Regions from separate parts of the Paenibacillus sp. EC2-1 genome, predicted to be linked through region 1. Evidence: a T-box and tRNA genes for the amino acid it is inferred to sense, from the RefSeq annotation. Region 1 holds a T-box; the other holds one or more tRNA genes.
The links. A T-box is a leader RNA that pairs with one kind of tRNA and senses whether it is charged. The one in region 1 lies ahead of ACK8P5_RS06500 (valine--tRNA ligase), so its partner is inferred to be a tRNA-Val.
Positions count from the first base shown of each region.

Region 2: it encodes a tRNA-Val, which carries the amino acid that the T-box ahead of ACK8P5_RS06500 (valine--tRNA ligase) is inferred to sense. The anticodon was not compared.

Region 1 covers NZ_CP186006.1:1,394,153-1,400,597, reverse strand. The annotation lists gene murC (UDP-N-acetylmuramate--L-alanine ligase) at 1-793, opposite strand, end outside; gene ACK8P5_RS06505 (bifunctional folylpolyglutamate synthase/dihydrofolate synthase) at 854-2,233, opposite strand; gene ACK8P5_RS06500 (valine--tRNA ligase) at 2,272-4,938, opposite strand; T-box leader at 5,043-5,327, opposite strand; gene ACK8P5_RS06495 (LysM peptidoglycan-binding domain-containing protein) at 5,525-6,445, opposite strand, start outside.
Region 2 covers NZ_CP186006.1:1,749,768-1,756,212, reverse strand. The annotation lists gene ACK8P5_RS08160 (aminotransferase class I/II-fold pyridoxal phosphate-dependent enzyme) at 1-1,447, shown strand, start outside; gene ACK8P5_RS08155 (DUF1292 domain-containing protein) at 1,514-1,831, opposite strand; gene ACK8P5_RS08150 (copper amine oxidase) at 1,919-2,482, opposite strand; gene ACK8P5_RS08145 (MBL fold metallo-hydrolase) at 2,723-3,460, shown strand; gene ACK8P5_RS08140 (DUF3892 domain-containing protein) at 3,535-3,771, shown strand; gene ACK8P5_RS08135 (GNAT family N-acetyltransferase) at 3,868-4,311, opposite strand; gene ACK8P5_RS08130 (hypothetical protein) at 4,623-4,886, opposite strand; tRNA gene ACK8P5_RS08125 (tRNA-Val) at 5,037-5,108, opposite strand; gene ACK8P5_RS08120 (recombinase family protein) at 5,311-6,445, shown strand, end outside.

The sequences.
Region 1 (6,445 bases):
ATACGTTGTGCTTACCCGGAACTGAAAGTTCAACGGCTCCTAGTACCTGCCCCTTATGAGACATCGTAAAGGAAACTTGACGGTCACCAAGTACTAAATCGGTCGCCATATACTCACAGTCTGAATGAATACCATAAGTGGTGACTTCTACACGATTTAGTTCTGGCAAAATAGCCTGGATATTCGGATCGTCGCCGCATACAACGGCTGTACCATCTTCTCGAATCTGGCTTAGGAACTGTACATATGCTGCTTTCAATTCATTGAAGTCACCGTTATAGTTCTCCAAGTGATCAGCCTCAATGTTCAATACCACACCAAGCCATGGATGGTATTGTAAGAATGAGCCATCACTCTCATCCGCTTCGGCCACGACATATTCACCTTGTCCTGCCTTAGCATTCGTACCCACATTCATAATCTCTCCGCCGATAATGAAGGTCGGATCAACACCGCATTCTTCCATAACGAGGGCAATCATTGAGGAGGTTGTTGTTTTGCCGTGCGCACCGGCTACAGCTACTCCCTTGCCTTCATTCAGCAGTCTCGCAAGCATCTGAGCACGATGTAGCACTGGGATATTCTGCTCCTCAGCTGCTACTCGTTCTACATTGTCCCTTGACAGTGCCGTTGAGTAAACAACGAGATCTGCTCCATTAACCTGTTCTGCCGTATGGCCAATATATATCTTGGCACCTTTGGCAGCCAGCTTTTCTGTTAATTCTTGGGATGCCACGTCTGATCCCGTAACTTTATATCCCATCTCCAACATTACTCTTGCAATGGCGCTCATGCCGTAGCCGCCTATTCCAATAAAATGAACATGTTCTAATTCTGATGTATTCAACAGATATCACCAACCTTTTTCAGAATCGGAAAGGCCCAGGAGGTTGGAACGCACGTCGGCAATCAGATACAACGTACCAGACACCACCCCAAGATCCTCCGCTTCCGTCCGTGATTTCAACATTTCAAGTGCGTTTTTCCAGTCTTGCTCTATGATGATTTGCAGCGATGGTTTGGCGTATTTCTCCCGTAACTGCTCTACGATGTCTCCTAACGCCTTGGCGTCCATTTTTCTCCGGAAATCCGGTTCTGTCAGGATAAGCGTATCCACTATAGGCAGTATATGCTTCAAATACGTCTCATGATGCTTATTTGAGAGCATTCCCATCATTAAGTTTAGCTTACGGTGTTTATAAATTTTTGGAAGGCTGAGGGCCAAGGTTTCAGCACCCTCTGGGTTATGGGCTCCATCTAAAACAATACGAGGAGATGAGCTCACCTGCTCTAGTCTTCCTGCCCACTGCGTAGAGTGAAATCCATTCTTAAGATTATCATCTTCGATCACAAAGGCCATATAGTGACGAAGTACTTCAAGACTCATCATGGCACAGGCTGCATTTGCACATTGGTGATCTCCCTGTAAGGTAATCCCAATATCCAAGCTGCGGAAAGGACCATTGAAATGAAATGTCTGGCCTTCCTCATTGCCTCCCGTACGCTCATAAGAGAATTGCTCTCCTGCGAGATACAGTGTCGCACGGTTACGTTCAGCCGCTTCCTTCAAGACCTGAATAGCTTCTGGCTGAGTTACCGTACTGACTACGGGTACACCTCGCTTAATAATACCGGCCTTTTCAAAAGCGATCTCGGGAATCGTCTCTCCCAAAATATCCGTATGATCCATACCAATATTCGTGATTACGGAAACAACAGGATGAACCACATTCGTTACGTCCATTCTTCCACCGAGTCCCGTTTCCCAAACGACGACATCAGGAACACTATCCACAGCATAATATAAAATAGCAAGTGCTGTAGAAACCTCAAACATCGTTGGAGAACCAAGCTCTGTTTCCGCCATCTCCCGAACGAGCGGATAGAGCCTATTCGTCAGCTTAAGTAATGTTTCTTCAGGAATGTCTTCCCCGTTAAAGCGAAACCGATTCGTGAATTTCGTAATGTACGGAGAAGTGAACGTCCCTACAGAATAGCCGCTCTGCAAAAGAACTTCAGTCAAGAATGCACATGTTGATCCTTTCCCATTCGTGCCTGCTACATGAATGAACTTCAGTCTCCGCTCAGGATTGCCAAGCTGCTCAAGCAATTTCTCAATACGTTCCAGACCTGGCCGAATCCCAAATGGAATCAGCCCGTTGATCCAATCAACCGCTTCCTCGTAGCTTTGTAGAGGGGCTAGCTCAACAGCAGCCCCATTATGGTTCCCCATGCTTCTCACCTTCAGGTCAATATTTAGATAGCTTCTCCTTAGCCTCTTAGCTCTTCAATCCGAGCGATTACCTTATTGCGCTTCTCAGAGTAATCAGCCTGTTTCGCGCGCTCTTCTTCAATCACTTTAGCCGGAGCTTTGGAAACAAAGCCTTGATTGCTCAGCTTCTTCTCTACACGCTCTACCTCACTGGTTAAGTGCTGAACTTCCTTTTCAAGACGAGCAATCTCCTGTTCAATATCGATTAAACCAGCCAGTGGGAGATAAAGTTCTACTCCCGTTACAATAGCTGTCATCGCTTTATCAGGTGCCTCAAGGCCAAGGCCCGCTTGGTACTCTGAAGTGTTACAGAAGCGGCGAATATAGTCTGCATTACGTTCAACGATACCCAGTACGTTCTCATCAGCTGCACTGAGCATCAGCTCTATTTTCTTACTCATCGGCACATTTACTTCAGCACGGATATTACGAACAGCACGAATCACGTCCATCAGCAAATTCATTTCAGCCACAGCATCTTTATTCTCCAACGAAGCATCGTAGGTCGGCCAAGAGGAGAGCATAACCGTCTCACCCTCATGCGGCAAGTGTTGCCAAATTTCTTCCGAAATGAACGGCATGAAAGGATGAATCAAACGCATCGTCTGATCGAGAACGTACGCAAGAACGGACTGAGTCTTCTTCTTCGCAGCTTGATCCTCGCCATAAAGCGACAGCTTGGCAAACTCGATATACCAATCACACAAGTCATCCCAGATGAAATTATAGAGCAGTCGACCTGTTTCGCCAAATTCATAGGCATCAATTAGACGCGTAATATCGCGTGAAGTTTCGTTCAGACGGTGAAGAATCCAACGATCTGCAGTTCCTAAATCTCCACTGATGTCGATATCGCTATGTTTGAAGCCTTCAAGGTTCATTAGCGCAAAGCGAGATGCGTTCCAAATTTTGTTAGCAAAATTCCGTGCTTGCTCTACCCGTTCCCAGCGGAAACGAAGGTCTTGACCTGGTGTGCTGCTTGTTGAAATCATATAGCGCATAGCATCGGTACCATACTTCTCAATAACATCCAGCGGATCTACACCGTTGCCAAGTGATTTTGACATCTTCTTACCATCAGCATCACGAACCAGCCCGTGCATAAGAACGTCTTTAAATGGCTTCTCATCTGTAAATTCAAGTGCCGTGAATATCATACGAGCTACCCAGAAGTAGATGATGTCATAACCCGTAACTAGAACGCTGGTCGGATAATAACGTTTGAGATCCTCTGTATCTTCGGGCCATCCCAAAGTCGAAAACGGCCATAGTGCAGAACTGAACCAAGTATCCAGTACATCCTCGTCTTGCTTCATGTTCTTGCTTCCGCATTTGGAGCAAGCTTCAACATCATTATGGGCTACATGAACTTCACCGCAGTCTTCACAATACCAAGCTGGGATACGATGCCCCCACCAAAGCTGACGTGAAATACACCAGTCACGTACATTCTCAATCCACTGAAGGTATGTTTTCTCAAAGCGTTCAGGTACAAAATTAACACCTTCACCTGACTTTTGAGCTTCAATCGCTCTTTCTGCCAAAGGCTGCATTTTAACGAACCACTGCGTTGACAGATACGGCTCAACAACAGCACCGCTACGCTCACTATGACCTACCTGATGAACGTGATCTTCAATTTTAATAAGTACACCAGACTCTTTCAGATCCGCTACGATTTGCTTACGGCAATCACTGCGATCCATTCCTTCATACTTACCAGCATGATTGTTCATTGTACCTGTTTCATCCATAACCGTAATTTGAGGCAGGTCATGGCGAAGCCCCATTTCAAAGTCATTCGGGTCATGAGCAGGTGTGATTTTCACAGCGCCACTACCAAAATCCTTCTCAACATATTCATCTGCAATGACTGGAATTTCACGTCCGATAATAGGCAGGATTAATGTTTTACCAATCATATCCTTATATCTTTCATCCGCTGGGTGAACAGCTACAGCTGTATCGCCGAGCATCGTTTCTGGACGAGTAGTCGCAACGGTAATACTGCCGCTACCATCTTTCAACGGATAGGTCAGATGGTACAAATGACCCTGAACTTCCTTATATTCAACCTCGATATCAGATAATGCAGTACGTGCTGCAGGATCCCAGTTAATAATACGTTTACCGCGGTAGATAAGGCCTTTGTCATAAAACTTCACGAACACTTCACGAACCGCTTTAGACAGTCCCTCATCCAGGGTGAACCGCTCTCTGGAATAGTCGAGGGAAAGCCCCATTTTGGACCATTGATCTCGAATCGTATTCGCGTACTGCTCTTTCCATTCCCATACTTTCTCCAGGAACTTCTCACGCCCCAGATCATAACGAGTAATTCCCTGCTCACGCAGTTTCTGCTCAACCTTGGTTTGGGTAGCAATTCCCGCATGGTCTGAGCCTGGAAGCCAAAGTGCATCATAGCCCTGCATCCGCTTAACACGAATGAGGATATCTTGCAGTGTGAAATCCAACGCATGACCAATATGAAGCATACCGGTAACATTTGGCGGTGGTATTACAATCGTATAAGGCTCGGCGTCCGGACGCTGACCCGCTTTAAAATAACCGCCTTCTTTCCAATAGGTATACCATTTTTGTTCTGCTGCCTTCGGATCATAAGTGGTCGGCATTTGTGCCGAGGTTTGATTTTCCTTTTGCTCCATAATCTCGTACCTCCGTTACTTAGTCAGCATTGCCATACAGAATAATTTTAGCCGCTTGCACTACTTGGAACTTTTTCATTAGAAACAAAAAAAGCCTTTCGTCCTCAAAGGACGAAAGACTGTTGTTCTCTCGCGGTACCACCTTTGTTTCGCACCACTTCGTTCTAGAATGCCTTTAATCCAGGCAACTCCAAGTGTTGCGACACTTTACACAGGTAACGGCTGCAGCCGGCATGCTCTATCTTCGTTCATGATTATCATGAGCTGAAGTTCAAGCAAGCAACTCCGGGGCGACTTTTCGCAAGATTGGTTCCTGCGGAATCTCTCAGCGCTGCAATTCCGCTCTCTGAAGGCCATTTCTTCCTACTCTTCCCGTTCACAGTTGTTTGTAATTTGCAAATGCTATATACAGTATTACCATATTGTATTCCAATATGTTTAAGTTGACTATAGTCAACTATAACTTGCTCTGGGTGGATAGTCAATATATCACCACAAAGCACTAAAAAAAGCAAATAGGCCGCTCAAGGGTAACCCTTAAGCGACCTACCTGCTTATTTCCGTTATCAAACGTTTTCCAAGAAAATCAAGGAATATAAAGAACCTGGCCTTCTTCAACGCTTTGTTCTGACATACGGTTATAAAGTAATAACTCCCTAGGACTCAATTGATATCTCTCCGCAATTACGTCAATCGTCTCTTCACGCTGTACGATACATAATCGAACTTTACGAAATGGTTTCTCTTCCTGTCTGCTTCCAAGAAATAGAGACTTCCACTGAACATCCTCAACTGTAAGCTGCTCCGCTGATTCTGCGATCGGTTCCTCTACATCACGCGCTGCAATCTCTTGCTGCTCCTGAACTGTTCGGCTTGAACTCAACAGAGATGAAAATCCAACGCCTGACGTACTGTCTACAGTGCTGTTCTTGGTGCTGAAAGCAACTTTAAGTTCTGGCTTTGAAGGAGGTTCCTCCTGATCTGAAGTATCTTCTGAAATAAATGCCGTTTCTTGAACACCGGTAATATCCAGTTTCTCTTCGGATAACTCCCCTGTCTCATCATGCGCAATAGGCTGTTCAGTGTCTTCAACTCGATCTTCCGCGATACCTGGATACCCACTAATATCCGCTTTTTCAACGCGTTCAAAGTTCCAGACATTAGGGTTTGAATCCGTTATACTTTGTGGCTGTGGCGCAGCTACAGGATCTGACACAGGTTGTTCTACAGGTTGAGCGGTTATAAACAGCTCCGATTCCTGCTCTCTATGTAACTGCTCTCTTGGCGCGCTATCAGCACTTTCTAACTTAGCGAACTCCGCATGGCTATCGTATTCAGACTGAAACCCAGAACCAGGTCTCTCTTGATATTGCCCCGTTTGGGAGTCCTCATACCGCTCGTTAATTGACTTATCTCCATCAGAACCCGAAATCTGCTCTTGAGCATACACATCCTGACCTTGAACGAATGGATAGGTTGGATAGGATGGATATGCTGCCGGATCATC
Region 2 (6,445 bases), 360 kb from region 1:
CGCGCTTAAAGAACATGCGGCCAAGAATCCCGTACAGTTTCACATTCCGGGACATAAGAAAGGACTCGGTACAGATGCCGAATTCCGGGAATTCATAGGGGATAATGCACTTTCAATAGACTTAATTAATATTGCCCCATTGGACGACCTTCATCAACCGACGGGTGTTATTGCAGAAGCACAGCAACTTGCTGCCGATGCATTTGGTGCTGACTACACCTTTTTTAGTGTTCAAGGAACAAGCGGAGCGATCATGACCATGATCATGACAGTTTGTTCTCCAGGGGACAAAATTATCGTTCCTCGGAATATTCATAAATCCGTCATGTCCGCCATTATTTATTCAGGTGCTAAACCTGTATTTATATCGCCGGCACAAGACTCAAATATAGGAATCGACCACGGAATTACGATTAGCTCTGTGCGTAAAGCTCTGAAAAGACATCCTGATGCGAAAGCTGTTCTCGTCATTAACCCTACCTATTTCGGGGTAAGTGCTAATCTGAAAGAAATTGTAGACCTCGCCCATAGCTTTAACGTCCCTGTATTGGTTGATGAGGCGCACGGTGTGCTGATACACTTCCATGAGGACCTCCCGATGTCAGCGATGCAAGCAGGTGCCGACATGGCTGCTACGAGTGTCCATAAGCTGGGTGGTTCCATGACTCAAAGCTCTGTCCTTAATGTGAATACGAAGAATGGTTATGTTAATCCTTTCCGGATCCAGACGATTATCAGTATGTTGACAACCACCTCAACCTCATACATTTTATTAGCATCGCTTGATACATCTCGTCGTAATTTAGCAGTGAACGGTCGTGAAATGGCTGCCAAAGCGATTGAGCTTGCACAATATGCTCGTGCTGCTATTAACGAAATCGAAGGATTATACTGTTTTGGTGAAGACATCCTTGGCGGAGAGGCCGCATACAGTTATGACCCTACTAAATTAACGATTCATGTACGCCATCTAGGTATTACCGGATATGAAACGGAAAACTGGCTACGTGAACATTACAATATTGAAGTCGAGCTTAGCGATATGTACAATATCTTGTGCTTGGTTACCCCAGGGGATACTTCTGAGTCCATTGAAATACTGCTTACTGCGCTACGTGATATGTCCAAGACTTACAATAATGTAAATGAGATTAATGAACTTATCGTAAAAATACCAGAGATTCCTCAGCTTTCCTTGATTCCAAGAGATGCTTTTTATGGAGATACGGAAGTCGTACCGTTTAAGGAATCTGCAGGACGGATAATTGCTGAATTCATCTATGTATATCCCCCAGGAATTCCCATCCTACTGCCGGGTGAGGTAATCTCGCAGGATAATATCGATTATATTATAGACCATGTGGATGTGGGACTTCCTGTTAAAGGACCGGAAGATCGCAGTATTCAGAACGTCAAAGTAATCGTTGAAGCAGATCCAATATTCTAAAAAATAGGGACCAAACAGCAAAGACCCCAGTGTGGACGCACCGGGGTCTTTGCTGTTGAACAAATACTATTCTTGAGCTGCTACAAGCTCGTTATAAGCTGCTTCAACTGCATTCCATTCTTCTTCATCTTCGATATTGTAAAGAACCATTTCCTCGTTCTCTTCTTCCATACGAAGAATGACGCCATCTGCTCCTGGATTCTCACGCTCAAGAAGTAGTGCGTACAATTTCTCGCCGACATCAAATGTCTCTACGAGTACCATTTCTACATCATTGCCTTGCTCGTCCGTCAATGTAAGCACGAACTCTTCGTGTTCATGGTCGTGGTCATGATCGTGACCGCAGCCACAGTCAGCTCCGTGTTCATGTTTGTGATCGCTCATTAAAAAATACCTCACTTCAGTTAAATTATCATACTTCCGTATGGTAACACGGAAGAATAACTAGGTCAATTTACCATTGCTATTACTTCACTTGAGAACAGTGATTACTTTCTCAGCCACTTTCACAAAAGCCGAATCAGCGGAAGTTTTAATATAAAAACCGACGGAATATTTACCGATTGTATTGAAATCGTAGGTGAAGTCATACGTTCGGAACCAGAAATTGTCACTGTTGTTATTTTTCATTTCCTGGGTTTGAATATCTTTCACTTTTCCGGAGGGATCCGATATGGCCACTTTCACAGAATGTATATCTGCATTTAAAGTGTCGATCTGGCTAAATACATTGAATTTCAACTTGCCCCGGTTAACATTTCCGAATGCAGTATCTCCTTTAAACAGAAAAATATGTACATTAGGTTTAATAACATCCACTCTTCCGCTCTTTTTGTCCCAATTCACCGCGCCATCAATATCTCGAACCGGGATATATGTTTTGTTATCAATTAAGTACCCGCCATCACTCAATTCCTTGCCATTCATCCATACTCGAACTTGTTCATTAAATGAATCTGCAAACAGCAGTGAGCTGCCACCGAGTAACGAAATTAATAAAGTGCAGGCCATTACCTTTTTCCATTTTAATTTCATATAAACAAACCTCCGTATACTTTTTCTAGTTGTTATATGGTTATACTACAAGCTAAAAAACAAAGTTGCGCAAAAAATTGAATTCCCTGGCAATTTTTTGTTACTTATAGCATCGCTGGTTAGTACCTTGGTTCTATATGACACTTTTTGATGAATACCCGGTGTAAATAAACATAGAATTCGTTAAGATATAGTTAATACCTATTACCTTACATATTAATCACCTGGAGGTTGAGTTCATTGAAGCTACAATTACAAATGTTAGGTACTGGGAGTGCCTTCGCAAAAACATACTATAACAATAACGCGCTTATCTTTGATAAAAGCTTCACCCTTCTTCTGGATTGCGGTGTGACAGCACCTATGGCACTGCATCAATTAGGCCGCTCTTTCGAATTCGTTGATGCTGTTCTGATCACACACATTCATGCAGATCATGTTGGTGGACTGGAGGAATTAGCATTCAAGTTGAAAATGATGTACAATCGAAAACTTCCTTTATATATAGCAGAGACCCTCGTGACACCTCTGTGGGATAACACCTTACGAGGTGGATTGTTCCAGGAAGGATACATCACCTGTCTTGAAGATATTTTTGATGTGCGTCCTTTGAGAGCAGGAGTTGCCGTGGACATCTCACCTGGCATACGAGCAGAGCTTATCCACACACAGCACATTCCCGGGAAAGATAGTTACTCCATTTACTTTAATGAACGTATTTTCTACAGTGCGGATATGATCTTCACCCCTGGACTCCTCGCCCAATTAATAAATGAGCGCGGATGTGAGGTGATTTTGCATGAATGCCAGCTTGAAGGGCGAGGTGAGGTGCACACAACACTGCAGGAGCTTTTGAGCCTACCTGAGTACATCCAGCAGCAGATTTATCTCATGCATTACGGAGACAACATGCAGAACTACCTAGGTCAAACCCATGTCATGAAATTCCTTGAACAACATCGTCTTTATGAGCTTTGAAACTATATAATTTAAGAAATAATGAATAGAAATCCAATTGCCTCGGGGATATTATGTACGGGAGGCGATACAATATGAACCAAGATCAACAAGCAGAAGTCGTGGCCGTAAGAAAAAATGGTGATGGTGACATCATTCAATTAAAGCTAAACACAGGCAATGTCGTCGATTATAAAACAGCTCAGCAAATGGTCCAAAACAAAGAAATTAAAAATCTAAACGTATTCCGAGGACGAGATGATGAAATGCATCTACGGTCCAATGCGGATGGCGATCCTAATAACAACTTGGATAATTTGCCGATATTCTAACTAACTCTTCATCATAGATGAAGTAATAAATGAAGTATTAAGCGTAAAAAGACCCCGAACTTCAAGTTCGGGGTCTTTAGATTATGCAATAAGATCTTATAGTTCTTTTTTCATCCGCACATGCGGAATACCAGCATCATCGAAAGGTTCATCCGAAATCGCAACGTAACCAAGTTTATTATAAAAACCTTCTGCTTGACACTGTGCATCCAATACAGAATATACAAGCTTCAGTTCCCGCGCCTGTGTTTCCATAGCCATTAACAGCACCCGGCCGAGTCCCTTGGAACGAAAATCTTTGCGTACGGCGATACGCTGCATTTTGGCAGAGTCTTTGTTGTAATATGTAACCCTGCCTGTAGCGGCATACTCTCCATCATATTTAATAAGTATATGAAAAGCATCAGCATCCAGCGTGTCATACTCATCGATCTCTAAGTCTGCTGGCACCTTCTGTTCCTGTACAAATACTTCCATACGAATATCCAGCGCTTCACGTAACTGTTCCATTGTTGTCACATTTATGATCTCTGCTGCCATAATTAAACACCTCATCAATCAAAAAATTTCCTGCATATCTCGCCGGATCAAGTTGAATTATTATACAAAACTTTAGTTTTCTTGTATAGTAAAATCAAATTAGATTAATTTGGAAAGGGGCTGTCGGGCATCGGTATTGGAGGCACGATTTTTTGGGCAATCATCATATCCGTAATATTGATTTATCCCATGTTCTATACCATCAAAAAAGGCTATTCTCGAAAATGGGATGAGGAATAAGAAACATACCAAGAACCGTCAACCCTTTATGGTCGACGGTTTTTATAAATAATACATTCTACCTGTGCTGATTAATGTACTACGTCTTGTAAATGATCTTGCGTCTCCAGTGAAGGCTCTGGAATGATTTTTTCTCCACGTCTTCCATCAGATGAGTATACATCCTTCTCTACTGAACGTTCATACACATGGATCATCACTGGCGATGTCATCGGCTTGATATTCTCAGGCTCCACATTTCTTGAAGGTATGCTGCAGCCGCTAAATAAGAGGACAGACAATAATATAGTACAAATCCTTATTACACCGTCTCTAAGATGCTTACTTACGCACATGTTATCTTCACTCCTTATGGAAAATCATGCTTTCCATAGTGTGAACCGGAACTTCTTATTTTATAACGAGAAAACAATTGACACTAGCATCATTAATAAGTAGAAAACGCCATTTTGTAGACTTAATCTACAAAATGGCGTTTTCTAAAATTGGACGGATGGGGATCGAACCCATGACCCCTGCCCTGTCAAGACAGTGCTCTCCCGCTGAGCTACCGTCCAACAACGTAAGTAATAATAACATGTAATCCTTAAATTTGACAAGTGTAAATTACATATAAACTAAATTATTACATTTACCTCATCAAATGTCTTTCCTGAAATTTTTTCTTGACGATTCCTCATCTGAAAACTTCTATATTCTCTTCTTGTAATTGGAATATTTAGGGTATAAGATTTTTACATGTAAAACTAGATATTTAATATGTTAAAGAAAGGACAGAAAAAAGATATGGTGAATGTGAATGACAAAAAAAATAAATTAAATAAAAGAGTCGCTACTTTATATCGCGTTTCAATGAAAAGCCAGCTTGATGATGATGAAATTCCAATGCAACAGAGAGCCTGTAGAAGTTTCATTGAGAAACAAGATGGGTGGAAATTAGTTAAAGAATATACGGAAAAGGGCGTTTCTGGTTTTAAAGTCTCCATCGCAAATCGCGATGTAATACAACAGGCTAGGCAAGACGCAGAAAAAGGTTTATTTGATGTTCTTTTAGTATTCATGTTTGATCGGCTTGGAAGAATAGAAGATGAAACTCCATATGTTTTAGAATGGTTTGTAAACCAAGGTATTGAGATGTGGTCCGTTCTAGAGGGACAGCAAAAGATTGAACAAATTAGCGATAGACTGATGAATTATCTTAGGTTTTGGCAGTCAAGCAATGAAAGCAGGAAAACCTCTGAAAGAGTCAATGAAAAACATACTCAAATGGTTGAGGATGGTATATTTAGAGGAGGAAGTATTCCCTATGGATACAAGGGGGTAGACTCTGGAAATGTCAATAAAAGAGGGAAGTCATTAATTAATTTGGTTGTTGATATAGAAGAAGCTTTGGTCGTAAAAAAAATATACGAATTAGTTCATGATGAGGGTTATGGACAATTAAGAATTGCAAAGTATCTAAATGAAAATAACATTCCTGCCAAAAAGGCTATAAAATGGGGAGCAGCCACAATAAATGTAATATTAAAAAATCCAATATACAAAGGAGTTATGCGATATCGAAATGTAGACACGCAAACCTTCTCCCCTGTTTTACCTGATCTTGTAATAATCAATACTGAGGTTTGGGAAAGAGTTCAAGAAATCAGAAAGAAACGTAATCCCAAAGTTTATAGTAGTGACGATAATAATCAAATGAACACTAGAGGTTCTCTTCTATTTATCGGTTTGGCAAGATGCGGCTGTTGTAAATCTAGACTCACCACTACAACATTTGTTAATAAATACAAGACAGCAGATGGACAGATAGTAAAATACAATCACAACAAAAGCTATAGATGTTCTGGAAAACTTCAAGGAAAAACTGAATGTACAGGGCAATCCACCTTTTCCG